One region of the Massilia sp. R2A-15 genome, then DNA from elsewhere that is predicted to be linked to it. Evidence: predicted binding sites of a transcription regulator. Region 1 holds the regulator's gene; each other region holds the start of a gene.
What was found. The regulator HrcA, encoded in region 1, represses chaperone genes, less so after heat shock. The targets are predictions, from matches to a motif close to TTAGCACTCNNNNNNNNNGAGTGCTAA.
Positions count from the first base shown of each region.

Region 1 (5,275 bases):
CCAGCGCGATCGCCAGCGCAGGGCGCGTAAATTTGAAAGTCATAGAGTTCTCCAGAATGGGGGCGATCAGGGGTGGCAGGTGACTTGCACGTTGTCCACCTTGGCGTCGCCCATCTTGCCGCTGCCGTTGGTGACCTCGCAGGTGCGGCCGGTCGGCTGCCTGAGCACGGTGACGCCATAGGAATCGCCGTTGAATACGGCGGTGCCGAAGGTGAAACTGGTGGCGTTGGCCGGCACGGCCAGGCTGTCCGCGCCGTTGACCAGCACCAGGCCCTCGGCGTCGAGATGGTCGACATGGCCGCCCAGGGTGTAGTAGTCGGTCTGGCAGTGCACGACCACCGAAGTGACGTTGAACGCGCCGGTGCGGCCCTTGTTCGTGGCCGGGTCCGGCACGCATTTGGCGCCCGTTGGCTGGGTCCTGACGGTGACCTCGTAGTCCTCGTCGTTGCTCAGCAGCTTGGAAAAGGTGAACGTAGTCTGGCCAGACGAAATGGTCAGCGGGTCGCCGCCCTTGTTTTGCAACACCAGGCCATCTTTGTGCAGGCCGATGATGCTGCCGCCGAGCAACAGGTTGCCGCTGCCGCCACCGCATGCGGCGAGGCTCAGCGCGCAGGCGAGCGCGACGCTCGAACGCAGGATCATACTTTTCATGGTTTCTCCAAATACGACAGGGTAAGGCGGGGAGGGCTCGCGCCGTACCGCGGGACAGACAAATTGGTCGTCATTTTAGTGCATTTGGCAAGTCGCGGCGCCATTACTGATGTATCACCGTGTAACGGACGCGCGCGATTTGATTTTCCGGCCCGGCCTCGCTATGCTCGACTCGCTCTTACCAACATCGCTTCCATGACCGACACCCGCCGCCCCGCCTGGCCAAAAGCCGTGCTGTTCGACCTCGACGACACCCTGTGGCCGATCGCGCCCGTCATCGCCCAGGCCGAACTGTCCCTGTACGCCTGGCTGCAGCGCCACGCCCCGCCGGTGGCCGCCGCGCACACCATCGACAGCCTGCGCGCGGCGCGCCTGGCCCTGCTCGAGCGCGAGCCGGGCTACCACCTCGACCTGGGCGCGCTGCGCCGCGCCGGCCTGCTGCTGGCCTTCGCCGAGGCGGGCGAGGACAGCGCCAAGGTCGACCTGGCGATGGAGCATTTCTTTGCCGCCCGCAATACCGTGACGCCCTACGCCGACGTGCTGCACGGGCTCGAGCGGCTGGGGCGCCGCGTGCTGGTCGGCTCGGTGTCGAACGGCAACGCCGACCTGCGCGCGATCGGCATCGCGCACCACTTCAAGGTGTCGGTCGCGGCGCATGAGTTCGGCAGCGCCAAGCCCGGGCCGGCGATTTTCCTGGCCGCCTGCGGCGAACTGGGCGTGGCGCCGCACGAGGCCGTGTACGTGGGCGACGACGTGCTGCTCGACGTGCGCGGCGCCCAGCAGGCCGGCCTGCGCGCGGTGTGGCTCAACCGCACCGGCAGCACCCGCCATCTCGAGCACGGGGTCGAGCCGGACGCGATCTGCGCCGATTTCGACGAGCTGATCGACTGGCTGGAGCGCCATCATGACTGATCCATTGCGGCGCCGCACTGCACAGCGGCGCGGCGAACGTGCATAATGAGGGTGTCAGCTGACCCAGAATGCCATCACCATGCAACTCGATACCCGCGCACAAACCCTCCTCAAGGCCCTGGTCGAGCGCTACATCGCCGACGGCCAGCCGGTAGGCTCGCGCGCGCTTTCGAAAATCTCCGGCCTCGACCTGTCGCCAGCGACCATCCGCAACATCATGGCCGATCTCGAGGAGATGGGCTACGTGGCCAGCCCGCACACCTCGGCCGGCCGCATCCCGACCCCGCGCGGCTACCGCATGTTTGTCGACACCCTGCTGACGGTGCAGCAGATCGACGAGCACGCGGTCGAGTCGCGCATGCGCCTGCAGGCGCCGCAGCCGCAGAAAATCATCTCGAACGCGGCGCAGATGCTGTCGTCACTGTCGCAGTTCGCCGGCGTCGTCATGAGCCCGCGGCGCGAGTCGGTGTTCCAGCAGATCGAATTTCTGCGCCTGTCGGAAAAGCGCATCCTGCTGGTGATCGTCGATCCGCGCGGCGACGTCCAGAACCGCCTGCTTCTGACCGACGTGGACTACACGCCGGCCCAGCTGATCCAGTCGGCCAACTACATCAACCAGAACTACGGCGGCCTGTCGTTCGACCAGGTGCGCGCGCGCGTCACGGGCGAACTGCGCCAGCTGCGCGACGACATGAGCCGGCTGATGCAGGCGGCGGTCGAGGCGGGCAGCGAGGCGATGGCCGACCAGTCCGACGACATGGTCATCTCCGGCGAGCGCAACCTGCTGTCGGTGTCGGACCTGTCGTCGAACATGACGTCGCTGCGCCAGATGTTCGACATGTTCGAGCAGAAGACCGGCCTGATGCAATTACTTGACGTGTCAAGTAAAGCGACGGGCGTGCAGATTTTCATCGGCGGCGAATCGAAGCTGGTGCCGATGGACGAGATGAGCGTGGTGACGGCGCCGTACGAGGTCAACGGCACCATCGTCGGCACCCTCGGGGTGATCGGCCCGACCCGCATGGCCTACGAGCGGGTGATCCCGATTGTCGACATCACGGCCAAGCTGCTGTCGAATGCCTTGAGCCACGGCTAGAAAGCTTGTCGTTCCTGCGTAGGCAGGAACCCATACGCCGCGTGAGTCGCTCATTCAGCATGGGCCCCTGCCTCCGCAGGGGCGACAGGCGTGAATTAGTGGCGGTGCGGACAGGCCGGCTTGACGCAATTGCCGTAAATGGCCAGCGCGTGCTCGGCGATGCTGAAACCGCGCTCGGCGGCGATCCTGTTCTGGCGCGACTCGATCTCTTCGTCGAAGAACTCTTCCACGCGGCCGCAATCCAGGCATACCAGGTGGTCGTGGTGCGAACCGGCGTTCAGCTCGAAGATCGCCTTGCCCGTCTCGAAGTGGTTACGGTTGAGCAGGCCGGCCTGTTCGAACTGGGTCAGCACGCGGTACACGGTGGCCAGGCCGACGTCGAGGTTCTCGGTCAGCAGCTGCTTGTACACGTCTTCCGCGGTCAGGTGGCGCACGTCGCTGTTCTGAAAAATTTCGAGGATTTTCAGGCGGGGCAGGGTCGCTTTCAGGCCGCTGGCCTTCAGGTCGGAGGGGTTGTTGCTCATGTTTGTTGCTCGGATATTGGCAGAGTGCTTTATGATATAGCGTTTTGGAGCTAGCGCTCAAACGTTTTGAGGTCACCTATGCGCGTCAAGAATGTTGTTTTGCACCGTTTTAACACCCGCGCCTCGCTCGCGGCGGCCGCCGCATGCGCGCTGCTGACCCTGGCCGGCTGCGCTTCGCGCCAAACTCAGCCTGCCGCGCCGGTCTCGATCGCGCCGGAAGCGGTCGCCGCCGACGCCAGCAAGTCCGCCGCCGTCGCCAATGCCGGTGCGCAGACGACCACCGCGACCAAGCTGCAAAAATTCTTCTGGGTGTTTTCGCCCTACCGTCCGGACATCCAGCAAGGCAACTTCGTGTCCCAGGAAATGCTGGCCCAGCTGAAGGTCGGCCAGACCCGTGAACAGGTCAAGTTCCTGCTCGGCACGCCGCTGCTGACCGACGTGTTCCACGGCGACCGCTGGGACTACCCGTTCTACCTGGCGCGCGGCAACGGCGAGCTGACCAAGGCGCGCGTGACCGTCTACTTCAAGGACGACAAGGTCGAGAAATTCGACGGCGGCAACCTGCCGACCGAGCGCGAGTACATCGCCCGCATCGCCGGCCCGGCGAAGGTCGCCGCCAAGGAAGCGCCGAAAAAGGAAGAGGCGGGATCGGCCAGCATCAGTATCAAGAAATAAGCCATGACTCCAATGAAAATTGCGGTAGCCGGCGCCAGCGGGCGCATGGGCAAGATGCTGATCGAGGCGATCGCCAAGGCGCCTGACGCCGTCCTGGCCGGCGCGCTCGACGTCGCCGGTTCGCCTGCGCTGGGCAATGACGCCGCCGCCTTCCTCGGCCAGCCGGCCGGGGTGGCGATCGAGTCCGACCTGGCGAGCGGCCTGACCGGCGCGCGCGTGCTGATCGACTTCACCCGTCCCGAAGGCACGCTGCAGCACTTGGCTTACTGCGCCGAGCATGGCATCGCGATGGTCATCGGCACCACCGGCTTCGACGACGCCGGCAAGGCCGCCATTCGCGCCGCCGCCGAAAAGACCGCGATCGTGTTCGCGCCCAACATGAGCGTGGGCGTCAACGTCACGCTCAAGCTGCTGGAGATGGCGGCCAAGAGCTTCGCCGAAGGCTACGACATCGAGATCATCGAAGCGCACCATCGCCACAAGGTCGATGCGCCGTCCGGCACCGCGCTGAAGATGGGCGAAGTGATCGCCGATGCGCTGGGCCGCGACCTGAAGCAGTGCGCCGTCTACGGCCGCGAAGGCGTCACCGGGGAGCGCGATCCGTCCACCATCGGCTTTGCCACCATCCGCGGCGGCGACATCGTGGGCGACCACACGGTGCTGTTTGCCGGCGACGGCGAGCGCATCGAGATCAGCCACAAATCGAGCAGCCGCGTCACCTACGCCCACGGCGCCCTGCGCGCGGCGCGCTTTTTGGCCGACAAGACGACCGGCCTGTACGACATGCAGGACGTGCTGGCGCTGGGGCGCTGATCAAGGAGCAGGGCTATGGCAATCGCAGAACTGAACGGCGCGGCAATCGACGGCGCGGAAAGCTTCCACGCCGCGTCGAAGGCCGCGTTCGGCTTTCCCGACACCTACGGCAACACGATGGACGCCTGGGTCGATTGCCTGAGCTACCTGCGCGACGAAGACGCCATGAGCAAGTTCCGCCTCAAGCCGAACGAGGTGCTGGAAATCGTCGTCAAGGACGCCGCCGTCATGCGCGAGAAGGCGCCCGACCTGCTCGACGAGATGACCTACTGCGTCGCCGGCATCAACGAGCGCTATGAAGACTACGGCGAGAAGCCGGCGCTGAAGCTGGTGCTGCGCTGACGCTGGCTTCAAGGGAAAAATTGCTTCACCAACACTGCGATAATTAGCGCAGTATGAATGCCAAACATCCAATAGAGCTGTTTCCTGAGGTGTCGGATTTCCTGTTCTAAGGAGTCGATCCGGGCCGATAGCTCCATCCGCACAGACTCAATGCGATTGCTTAGCTTTTGTTCTACCAAGTCGATATGGTTCGTCAATTCCTGCTTTACTGAGTCGATATGATTCGTCAACTCCTGCTTTACTGAATCGATACGGCAGTTCA
Region 1 is NZ_CP131935.1:3,992,195-3,997,469, reverse strand. Features, by position in the region: gene Q4S45_RS18415 (hypothetical protein) at 1-43, opposite strand, end outside; gene Q4S45_RS18410 (hypothetical protein) at 67-651, opposite strand; gene Q4S45_RS18405 (HAD family hydrolase) at 847-1,563, shown strand; gene hrcA (heat-inducible transcriptional repressor HrcA) at 1,643-2,659, shown strand; gene fur (ferric iron uptake transcriptional regulator) at 2,755-3,183, opposite strand; gene Q4S45_RS18390 (outer membrane protein assembly factor BamE) at 3,283-3,858, shown strand; gene dapB (4-hydroxy-tetrahydrodipicolinate reductase) at 3,862-4,671, shown strand; gene Q4S45_RS18380 (barstar family protein) at 4,687-5,013, shown strand; gene Q4S45_RS18375 (hypothetical protein) at 5,022-5,275, opposite strand, start outside.

Region 2 (5,275 bases), 590 kb from region 1:
GCGCCGGCACCCGCGCCACGGTCGCCCGTCAGCGCGCCTGCCGCCGCGCCGATCACGGTGCCGGTCACGGTGGACGCGATCAGCGCGTCGCCCGGATCGCGCCCGCCTCTGCTCGCGCTGGCGGCCCAGTTGCGGCACAGCTGGTCATCCTGGACGAATGCTTCGAATGGTTTGTTCGGTGCGGGCATCGCAGCGACAGTCGGGCCGACCGGCATCTGCACGCAGCCGGCAAGGATGGCCGGCACCCCGAGGGCGACGGCCGCGCGAATCAGTCTGCTAAAGGAGATCATCAGGGCACCTGCGGAATCGGGACCAGCACGGCCGTATCGGGAATAATCGGAAGCTGTTGCCAACCCGGACACGCCGGCACGAAAGGATAATAGAGGCGCGTGGCCGGGCAGTAATACCAGTACTGCGCCGGCGCCGCCCACGGGCCCTGGTACGGATACACGGGCTGGGGATAGTAATACCAGGTCGGCCCGACAACCCACCACCAGCCCAGGCGCCCGCCGTGATGTCCGTGGTGCCAATAGCCGCCGCGCCGATCGCCCCAGTCGTTTCCCCGGTAGCGGCCGAAGTCGCCGCGCCAATGAGGCGGACCGGCGAAGCGCGCGCCGCCGTCATGAAATTGCCCGCCGCGATATTGCCCGCCGCGATATTGGCCGCCTTGATGCCTGCCGCCATGATCCGGCCCGCCGTACCCTTGCCCGCGGCCATGGCCGCCGCCCTGGCCGTGCCGGTCTTGCGCCGGCGCCGCCGGCCACGCGAACGCCAGCATCACGCCCAACATCGCTGCGCCACGACGAACAATTGCGCTCATTGCAGACCTCCCTGCGACGCACCGGGAGCGTGGGGCCGAACCGATGCATCGCGATACTGCATCCAGCTTACGCCGCGCAAATGACGATGGTTTGAGGTGGCTCAATAGGGACAGGCATTAAAACGGCTAGCCATTTCAGCGCCGCCGTGCTGTATTTACGATTTCGCGGCTTTTTGGCGGATCTTTTTCAGGATCGCTTTCCACTGTCCCGCGCTGACCGGCGATATCGACAGGCGGCTGCCTTTTTGCAGCAACACCATCTCTTCGAGTTCCGGCATCGAGCGCATTTCGGCCAGCGGCAGATAACGACCCTGCTCCACCGCATGCACGTCGACCGAAATCCAGCGCGGCTGTTCGCGGCTCGCTTTCGGATCGAAGTATTTGCCGTCCTTGTCGAACTGCGATGCATCGGGATAAGCGCCGCTGGCCACTTCGGCGATGCCGGCCACGCCCGGTTCGGCGCAGCTCGAATGGTAAAACAGCACGCCGTCGCCGGGCTGCATCTGGTCGCGCATGAAATTGCGGGCCTGGTAGTTGCGTACGCCGAACCAGGCCACCGTCTGCCCGGGCGCGGCCAGAACGTCGTCGAAACTGACTTCATCGGGCTCGGATTTCATTAACCAATACTGCATGGGAACGGGCTCCTGGAATGAGGCGCGCATGAAAACGCGCGCGAAAAAAAACGGTTGCGCATGAAATGCGAACAACCGCTTTTTAGAAATACAGCCCCGCCTGTGCCGTTTTTGCCGGCATCCCGAACCAAACGGTTCAAGGTGGTCACAGTTAGTTCAATTTCGGGTTCGTCGGACTAGCGACGCTCACTCCCATCGAACAAAATCCCGCAACCGGTGCACATAAATGGTTCAAGGAATATATGGCAATCGCGAACACCGCAGGGTGGAACGGAGTTTACTCCGATGAACCCACAAGTCAAACGAATTTGGCCTGTCAGAACAGATTTTCTTGCGGCGTCAGCGCGCTGTCCAATACGGTATTCATCGCCTCGATTTTCTGCTTGACTTCGAGAATCGACAGGTCCGACAGCGGGCCTTGCGGCGCCTTCACCGACAGGAATTCGGCGGCCACGCTGAGGGCGGCCATCACCGCGATGCGATCGTTGCCCTTGACCTTGCCGGAGTCGCGCAGCGCGCACATTTTGCCGTCGAGGTAAGCGACCGCTTCCTTCAGCGTGCGCTCCTCGCCTTCCTTGCAGGCCAGGCGATACGGGTTGCCCATGATGGTCACATCGAGCTGGATCATTGCTGCGCCTCGTCGTCGGTGGCGGTGGAATCGGCCTCGGGGGCGGGAATTTGCGCGATCAGTCCGGCGACGCGGCGCTTGGCCTCGTCGAGCAAGGCGGCGTAGTTCGCGTTCTCGGCGGTCAGCTGGGCGTTGGCGTGGCGCAAGCCGGCGTTTTCGCGGCGCAGCGCGGCCGTCATCTCGGCCAGCCGGTCGATTTTATCGGAGAGGTCTTGGAATTCGGAAATCATCCGTAACTATAGAACCCGGAACGAATTTCCGTCAACAGATTCAGTACGTTAGCGCCGACTTTTGATGCAGTTACTCCATAGAACGCCGCAAATGCCAGTTTATTGCCCAATGTCCATGTCATCCATGGGGTCTGGTCCGGCGGACCTGACCCCATGTTGGGTTTACGCCAACGTCAAAATGGGGTCAGGTCCGGGGGACCAGACCCCGAACCCAGCCGTTCATGTCACACGTTAAAAATAGCAGCTTGAAAACGCCCCCCATCGTCCCTATAATTAGCACTCGTTAGTTGAGAGTGCTAACAACCCTTTTCAGCCGCACCAGCTTCCCGGGGCGGCATCCCGCAGTACCGGATCGGTGGCCGGGTCTTCCGGCAAGCCATTCAACCCATTGAAATTAAAGGAGTTTTACATGAACCTTCGCCCTTTGCACGATCGCGTCATCGTCAAGCGTCTCGACCAGGAAACCAAAACTGCCTCCGGCCTGATCATCCCTGATGCCGCCGCTGAAAAGCCGGACCAGGGCGAAATCCTCGCCATCGGCAACGGCAAGGTGCAGGACGACGGCAAGGTTCGTCCGCTGGAAGTGAAGGTCGGCGACCGCGTTCTGTTCGGCAAGTACTCGGGCCAGGCCGTCAAGGTCGATGGCGAAGAGCTGCTGGTCATGCGCGAAGAAGACATCATGGCCGTACTGGTCAAGTAATTTCGAATTCCGACAACTTTCCACGAACGGAGAATCAACATGGCATCTAAAGACGTAGTATTCGGCGACAGCGCCCGCTCCAAAATGGTCGAAGGCGTGAACATCCTCGCCAACGCAGTCAAAGTCACCCTGGGCCCGAAAGGCCGCAACGTCGTGCTCGAGCGCTCGTTCGGCGCACCGACCGTGACCAAGGACGGCGTATCGGTTGCCAAAGAAATCGAACTCAAAGACAAGCTCATGAACATGGGCGCGCAGATGGTCAAGGAAGTTGCATCGCGCACCAGCGACAACGCCGGCGACGGCACCACCACCGCGACCGTGCTGGCCCAGGCGATCGTGCGCGAAGGCATGAAGTTCGTTGCCGCCGGCATGAACCCGATGGACCTGAAGCGCGGCATCGACAAGGCAGTCGCTGCCACCGTCGAGCAGCTGGCCACCATCTCCAAGCCATGCACCACCACCAAGGAAATCGCCCAGGTCGGCGCGATCTCGGCCAACTCGGACTACTCGATCGGCGAGCGCATCGCTGAGGCGATGGAAAAAGTCGGCAAGGAAGGCGTCATCACCGTGGAAGACGGCAAGTCGCTGAACGACGAACTTGACATCGTCGAAGGCATGCAGTTCGACCGCGGCTACCTGTCGCCGTACTTCATCAACAACCCGGACAAGCAAGTCGCGATCCAGGACAACCCGTTCGTCCTGCTGTGCGACAAGAAGATCTCGAACATCCGCGACCTACTGCCGATCCTCGAGCAAGTTGCCAAGGCTGGCCGTCCGCTGCTGATCATCGCAGAAGACATCGAAGGCGAAGCGCTGGCGACCCTGGTCGTCAACAACATCCGCGGCATCCTGAAAACCTGCGCCGTCAAGGCCCCAGGCTTCGGCGACCGTCGCAAGGCCATGCTGGAAGACATCGCGATCCTGACCGGCGGCCAGGTCATCGCTGAAGAAGTCGGCCTGACCCTGGAAAAGGTCACGCTGGCGGAACTGGGCCAGGCCAAGCGCGTTGAAGTGGGCAAGGAAAACACCATCATCATCGACGGCGCAGGCCAGGCAGAATCGATCGAAGCGCGCGTCAAGCAGGTGCGCGTGCAGATCGAAGAAGCGACCTCGGACTACGACCGTGAGAAGCTGCAGGAGCGCGTGGCCAAGCTGGCAGGCGGCGTTGCAGTGATCAAGGTTGGCGCAGCCACCGAAGTCGAGATGAAAGAGAAGAAGGCCCGCGTTGAAGACGCGCTGCACGCAACCCGTGCCGCCGTTGAAGAAGGCATCGTGCCAGGCGGCGGCGTTGCCCTGCTGCGCGCACGCGCCAACATCAGCGTCAAAGGCGACAACGCCGACCAGGAAGCCGGCATCAAGATCGTGCTGCGCGCGATGGAAGAGCCGCTGCGCATGATCGTGCAAAACGCCGGCGAAGAGCCATCGGTCGTCGTTGCAGCTGTGTTGGCCGGTTCGGGCAACTACGGCTACAACGCAGCCAACGGCACCTACGGCGACATGGTCGAAATGGGCGTGCTGGATCCAGCTAAAGTCACCCGCTCGGCACTGCAGAACGCAGCGTCGATCGCCGGCCTGATGCTGACCACCGATGCGATGGTTTGCGAACTGGCGGAAGACAAGCCAGCTGGCGGCGGCATGGGCGGCATGGGCGGTATGGGCGGCATGGGCGGTATGGACGGCATGATGTAATTGCCGGCCCGGAGGCGCTTCGGCGCTTCCTGCCACGAACAAGATGGGCGCCTTCGGGCGCCCATTTTTGTTTACGCGGCGGCGACAAAGGCGGCGGCAGGCCCGCCTCAATGAATGTTGCTGCGGAGCCACTGTTGGTTTAGTATGAAGCGATACAACAAGGGTTAACCCATGCACAAACGAGACGCGCCGTCCAAAAAAATCCAGCTCACGGCCCTGGTACTGATCATCGCAGCGACCACCACGATCTTCGGGTGCCGCGAAAATACGACGCCGACCGCGCCGGCTTCAACGCCGGCCTCCGCGTCGGTTTCAGCGTCGGCTTCCGCGTCGGCTGACGCGTCGGCTGCCGCGGCGGCTACCGCGTCGACGCCGCTGGCGCGCGACAAGGAAAAAGCGATGAACGCCCTGATCGCGCTGCCCGAACTGAAAGCCTGGTTGCAGCAGATCGAGAAGAACTCCGGCGGGAAGGTGCACGGCGCGCTGGTCGAATACGATCCAACGCTAAGGGACATCAACGGCAAGCGCTACTTCCAGTTCAGCTTCGTGGAGAACGCCAGCGACGCCACGCGCCAT
Region 2 is NZ_CP131935.1:3,399,913-3,405,187, forward strand. Features, by position in the region: gene Q4S45_RS15595 (hypothetical protein) at 1-290, opposite strand, end outside; gene Q4S45_RS15600 (hypothetical protein) at 290-820, opposite strand; gene Q4S45_RS15605 (EVE domain-containing protein) at 976-1,452, opposite strand; RNA gene ssrS (6S RNA) at 1,542-1,722, opposite strand; gene Q4S45_RS15615 (cell division protein ZapA) at 1,769-2,080, opposite strand; gene Q4S45_RS15620 (hypothetical protein) at 2,077-2,310, opposite strand; gene groES (co-chaperone GroES) at 2,720-3,010, shown strand; gene groL (chaperonin GroEL) at 3,050-4,699, shown strand; gene Q4S45_RS15635 (hypothetical protein) at 4,871-5,275, shown strand, end outside.
Region 2: the regulator HrcA is predicted to act here: its motif matches at 2,584-2,610, upstream of groES (co-chaperone GroES).

Region 3 (5,275 bases), 1.4 Mb from region 1:
GGTCCAGGAAGTGATCGCCGAAACGGCCGAGCGCCCGGTCGCGGCGTCCGAGTCCAGGTCATCGTGGATGGAGCGCCTGAAGGCCGGCCTGTCCAAGACCTCGACCAACCTGTCGCTGCTGTTCGTCGGCGCGCGCATCGACGAAGACCTGTACGAGGAACTCGAGTCGGCGCTGCTGATGGCCGACGCCGGCATGGACGCCACCCAGTTCCTGCTCGACGGCCTGCGCCGCAAGGTCAAGGAAGACAAGCTGCTCGACGCGGCCGCCGTCAAGGCCGCGCTGAAGGTGCTGATGACCGACATGCTGCGCCCGCTGGAGAAGCCGCTCGAACTGGGCCGCCACGAGCCGCTGGTGATGATGATCTCGGGCGTGAACGGCGCCGGCAAGACCACCACCATCGGCAAGCTCGCCAAGCACATGCAGAAGTACGAGCAGTCGGTGCTGCTGGCCGCCGGCGACACCTTCCGCGCCGCCGCGCGCGAGCAGCTGATGGTCTGGGGCCAGCGCAATAACGTCACCGTCATCTCGCAGGCCTCGGGCGACCCGGCCGCCGTGGCGTTCGACGCGGTCCAGTCGGGCAAGGCGCGCGGCATGGACGTGGTGATGGTCGATACCGCCGGCCGCCTGCCGACCCAGCTGCACCTGATGGAAGAACTGAAGAAAATCAAGCGCGTGATCGGCAAGGGCATGGACGGCGCGCCGCACGAAGTCCTGCTGGTCATCGACGGCAACACCGGCCAGAACGCGCTGGCGCAGGTCAAGGCCTTCGACGACGCGCTGGACCTCACCGGCCTGGTGATCACGAAGCTCGACGGCACCGCCAAGGGCGGCGTGCTGGCCGCGATCGCGCGCACCCGCCCGGTGCCGGTGTACTTCATCGGCATCGGCGAGAAAATCGAAGACCTGCAGCCGTTCAAGGCGGACGAATTCGTCGAAGCGCTGCTCGGATAAAAAGCTCACATGATCGAATTCCAGTCTGTCTCAAAACAGTATTCCGCCCATGCCGTCGCACTGCGCGACGTGTCCCTCAATATCGCCAAAGGCGAACTGGTTTACCTGGCCGGCCCGTCCGGCGCCGGCAAGTCCACCTTGCTGAAGATGATTGCGGCGATCGAGCGGCCCAGCGCCGGCGCGATCCTGGTCAATGGCCAGGACATCGGCAAGCTGCGCCGCGAAGGCGTGCCTTTCCTGCGCCGTAACCTGGGCCTGATCTTCCAGCAGCAGAAACTGCTCAACGACCGCCACATCCTGGCCAACGCCATGCTGCCTTTATTAGTGATGGGCGCCTCGAAGTCCGAGGCCGAGCTGCGCGCCCGCGCCGCGCTCGACAAGGTTGGCCTGCTGGACCGCGCCAAGGCGCTGCCGCTCGAACTGTCCGGCGGCGAGCAGCAGCGCGTGGCGATCGCGCGCGCCATCGTCAACCGCCCCCAGATCATCCTGGCCGACGAGCCGACCGCGAACCTCGACCGCGCGGCCGCCGACAAGGTGCTCGACGCGCTGCGCGCCTTCCATTCGGTCGGCGTGACCTGCATGATTTCCACCCATGACGAGCAGGTGCTCGACGCGGCCGCCCGCGTGATCCACCTCGATCATGGCCAGTTGGTATCCGGAGGTGCGGCATGAAGGGCTGGCTGCGTCAACACCGTTTCGCGCTGCGCGCGGCGCTCGGCAACGTGCGCAAGGCGCCCGGCAGCTTCCTGTTCAACGTCGTCGTCGTGGCGATCGCGCTGGCGCTGCCGTTCGCCGGCCTGACCCTGCTCGACAACGTGCGGCCGATGTCGGAGCAGCTGTCGGTCGATCCCGAGATCAGCCTGTTCGTCAAGCCGGAGGCCACGCGCGAGCAGGCGCTGGCGCTCGCGCCGCCGCTGCGCGAACTGCTCAAGGCGAACAAGGCGAAGATCACCTTCGTGCCGCGCGAGCAGGCGCTCGAGTCGCTCAAGGCCAAGAGCGGCCTGACCGACGTGCTGGGCACGCTGGGCGAAAATCCGCTGCCGGACGGTTACGTGATGAAGCTCGACGGCTTCCGGAGCGCGGCCGACGCCGCCCAGGTCGATGCGCTGGCCGACCGCCTGCGCGCGCTGCCCGGCGTGGACACGGTGCAGGTCGATTCGGCGTGGGTCAAGCGCCTGGCCGCCCTGCTCAGCGTGCTGCGCCTGGCGCTGCTGCTGCTGGCCGTAACGCTGGGCATGGTCGTCATCGCCGTCGTGTTCAACACGATCCGGCTGCAGGTGCTGACCCAGCGCGACGAGATCGCGGTGTCCAAGCTGATCGGCGCGACCGACGTGTTCATTCACCGGCCCTTCTACTACACCGGCGCCCTGCTGGGCATGTGCGCAGGGGCCGTGGCGCTTGGCGCGGTCGCGCTGGCGCTGCGCCCGCTGAACGTCGCGATTGCGGAATTCGCGCGGCTGTACGCCAGCGAATTCCAGCTGACGCCGCTGGCGCCGCTCGGCATCGCCGCCCTGCTGGCCGTCAGCGCCGGGCTCGGCCTGGTGGGCGCAGTGCTGTCGGTGCAGCGCCACCTGGCGCGGCTGAACTGAAAATGGGGTCAGGTCCGCAGGACCAGACCCCGACATTCCCCCGCGCACGTGCGGGAACGAACAGAACCGTCCCTCCCTCCGCGCTATCCTGTGCGTAATCAACAACGCATCGAGGCAGTCCACTACAGTGGAGCCTGTCATCGAAATAAGTTCCTTGCGGCAATATTTAGCCTATCACGGCCATAGTTTAGGGCGATTGGCACTCTCCCCGAGAGAGTGCTAAACTATGCGCGCAAGGCGGGGAAAATAGACGACCCACCGCCAGCACCCGGAAGTAAAACCTTGCTGCACCCTTTTTACGAGGCACACATGACGACAATGTCCGCACACTCCGCATTGGTTCCGACCGGCAATCGTGCGATGGAGTTGGGCTTCACTGGCAATCTTGGCAATATCGACGCGTACATTTCGGCGGTCAACCGGCTGCCGATGCTGTCCCACGACGAAGAAATCTCGCTGGCCAAGCGGCTGCAGGAAAAGAACGACCTGGCCGCGGCGCAGGAGCTGGTGCTGTCGCACCTGCGCCTGGTGGTATCGATCGCCCGCGGCTACCTCGGCTACGGCCTGCCGCACGCCGACCTGATCCAGGAAGGCAACATCGGCCTGATGAAGGCGGTCAAGCGTTTCGACCCGAACCAGGGCGTGCGCCTGGTCTCGTACGCGATGCACTGGATCAAGGCCGAGATGCACGAGTACATCCTGAAGAACTGGCGCCTGGTCAAGGTCGCCACGACCAAGGCGCAGCGCAAGCTGTTCTTCAACCTGCGCAGCAACAAGACGGGCCTGGACGCGATGTCGCCGACCCAGATCGACGCGCTGGCCAAGCTGCTCGACGTCAAGCGCGAGGAAGTGATCGAGATGGAAACGCGCCTGTCGGGCCGCGACATCGCGCTCGAAGCGCCGACCGACGACGAGGACGACAAGTTCTCGCCGATCGCCTACCTGTCGTCGGACCTGTCCGAGCCGACCAAGGTGCTGGAAGCCGAGCAGGTCACGCGCCTGCAGTCCGAAGGGCTGGAGACGGCGCTGGCCAAGCTCGATCCGCGTTCGCGCCGCATCGTCGAAGCGCGCTGGCTGGCCAACGACGATGGCTCGGGCGCCACGCTGCACACGCTGGCCGAAGAATTCGGCGTGTCGGCCGAGCGCATTCGCCAGATCGAAGTGGCGGCGCTGAAGAAGATGAAGGGATCGCTGTCGGCGTTCGTGTAAGCCGGCCGCAGTTCAGCTAGAAAGGCGCCCGCGGGCGCCTTTTTTGTTGTTGGCGCGGTGGCCGCGAAAACTTTGCTACCATGCCCCCATGATGAAAAGAACATCCCAGTGGGCGCGCCTGTGGTGCACCGCCACCCTGCTCAACCTCGCCGGTTGCGCAGGCATCGCGCCGGAACAACCGCTGCGCAGCGGCAGCTATCCGATGGAACAGAACCAGGTCGTCGCCCTGACGCCGAGCGTTTCGGTGCGCTACGACCGCTTTACCGACAGCCGCTGCCCGAAGGGCGCGATGTGCATCTGGGCCGGCAAGGTCAGCTACGAATTCACCCTCTCCACGCGCGCCGGCAGCGAGCACTTCGCGCTCGACTACGAAGGCGACCGCTTCGACTCGAAGCTCCTGCCCGGAGTCCATTTCGGCATCTCGTTCGCCGGCGTGAAGGAGCGGCCGATCGAGCAGCATGCCGTAGTGCTCGAAGTGACCGCGCCTTAGCGTGCCATCAGGCGCGCCGCGCCGGAAATGCCGGCGCCGCACGCACCATCCGCGTCCAGCGAATTCCCACGAACGCCGCAGCCGCGCAGACCGTCGCCAGCGCGACGACGCTCCACGTAGTCATGCTGCCCTTGCCCCAGACGGCAAGAAACGCACAAATCCCAACCCCCACCGCCGCGACGCCCACAACCGGGGACAGCGGTTTGACGGCGCGCGCATGATCGGCCAGCGGAATACCCAACAACGGTAGCGCGAAGGCGCATACGGCCAACGCACGCAATGCCTCGTCCAGCGTCGCGCCCAGAACGAGCAGCGCCGCCATGCTCAGCGCCGCATAAGCGCCCCACATCTTCGCCTGACGCGCCAGGAAGTGCCGCGCCAGGATACGGTTCATCTCGGCGGCGTTCGGCGCTCCGGCCGCAAGCCGCACCAGGCCCTGTTCCTGGATGCGCGAGGCGAAGCTGGTCAGCATGCTGGAAGCGACCAACAGCTGAACGCCCAGAAGAACGATCACGATCGCCGCACGCACAAAGTGCAGTTCCGCATGCGCGTCCTTGCCCTGATACGCGTTCCATCCTGCCAGCGCGGCGCACACCACCGTCAGCACCGCGAGCTCGAAACGAGGCACGCTGTCGCCCTGGCCGCCGAGTACGCGCACGAACAAGGGCCGGTCATCGGCGCGCATGCCCGATTTCGAAACAAACAAACCAGCGGTACGGTCCACCCATGCGAACCCCCGCCTGATCATCGCTTCAAGCGGCGGCGTTTGGGTTGTCTGCGCCAGATGAGGCGATACGCCGAACATGCGGCGCACGAAGCGGCGCAGTTCGAATGCGACCAGGACCAGGCCGGCCGCCGCCGCCGCGTCGCTGTTCCAGATCATCTCCATCCATGTTGCGATCGGAAGCCCGAGTGTCGAGCCGAAGACCCCGAGGAACCAATAAATGACGAACGCTCCGTTCAAATGCAGCAGGGCCAGGCCGGCGACCGCGGCAACGTGCCAGGGATGCCCCAAAGGCAGCGCGAAAACAAGCA
Region 3 is NZ_CP131935.1:323,421-328,695, reverse strand. Features, by position in the region: gene ftsY (signal recognition particle-docking protein FtsY) at 1-952, shown strand, start outside; gene Q4S45_RS01535 (cell division ATP-binding protein FtsE) at 962-1,624, shown strand; gene ftsX (permease-like cell division protein FtsX) at 1,621-2,541, shown strand; gene rpoH (RNA polymerase sigma factor RpoH) at 2,851-3,750, shown strand; gene Q4S45_RS01520 (hypothetical protein) at 3,839-4,240, shown strand; gene Q4S45_RS01515 (hypothetical protein) at 4,248-5,275, opposite strand, start outside.
Region 3: the regulator HrcA is predicted to act here: its motif matches at 2,738-2,764, upstream of rpoH (RNA polymerase sigma factor RpoH).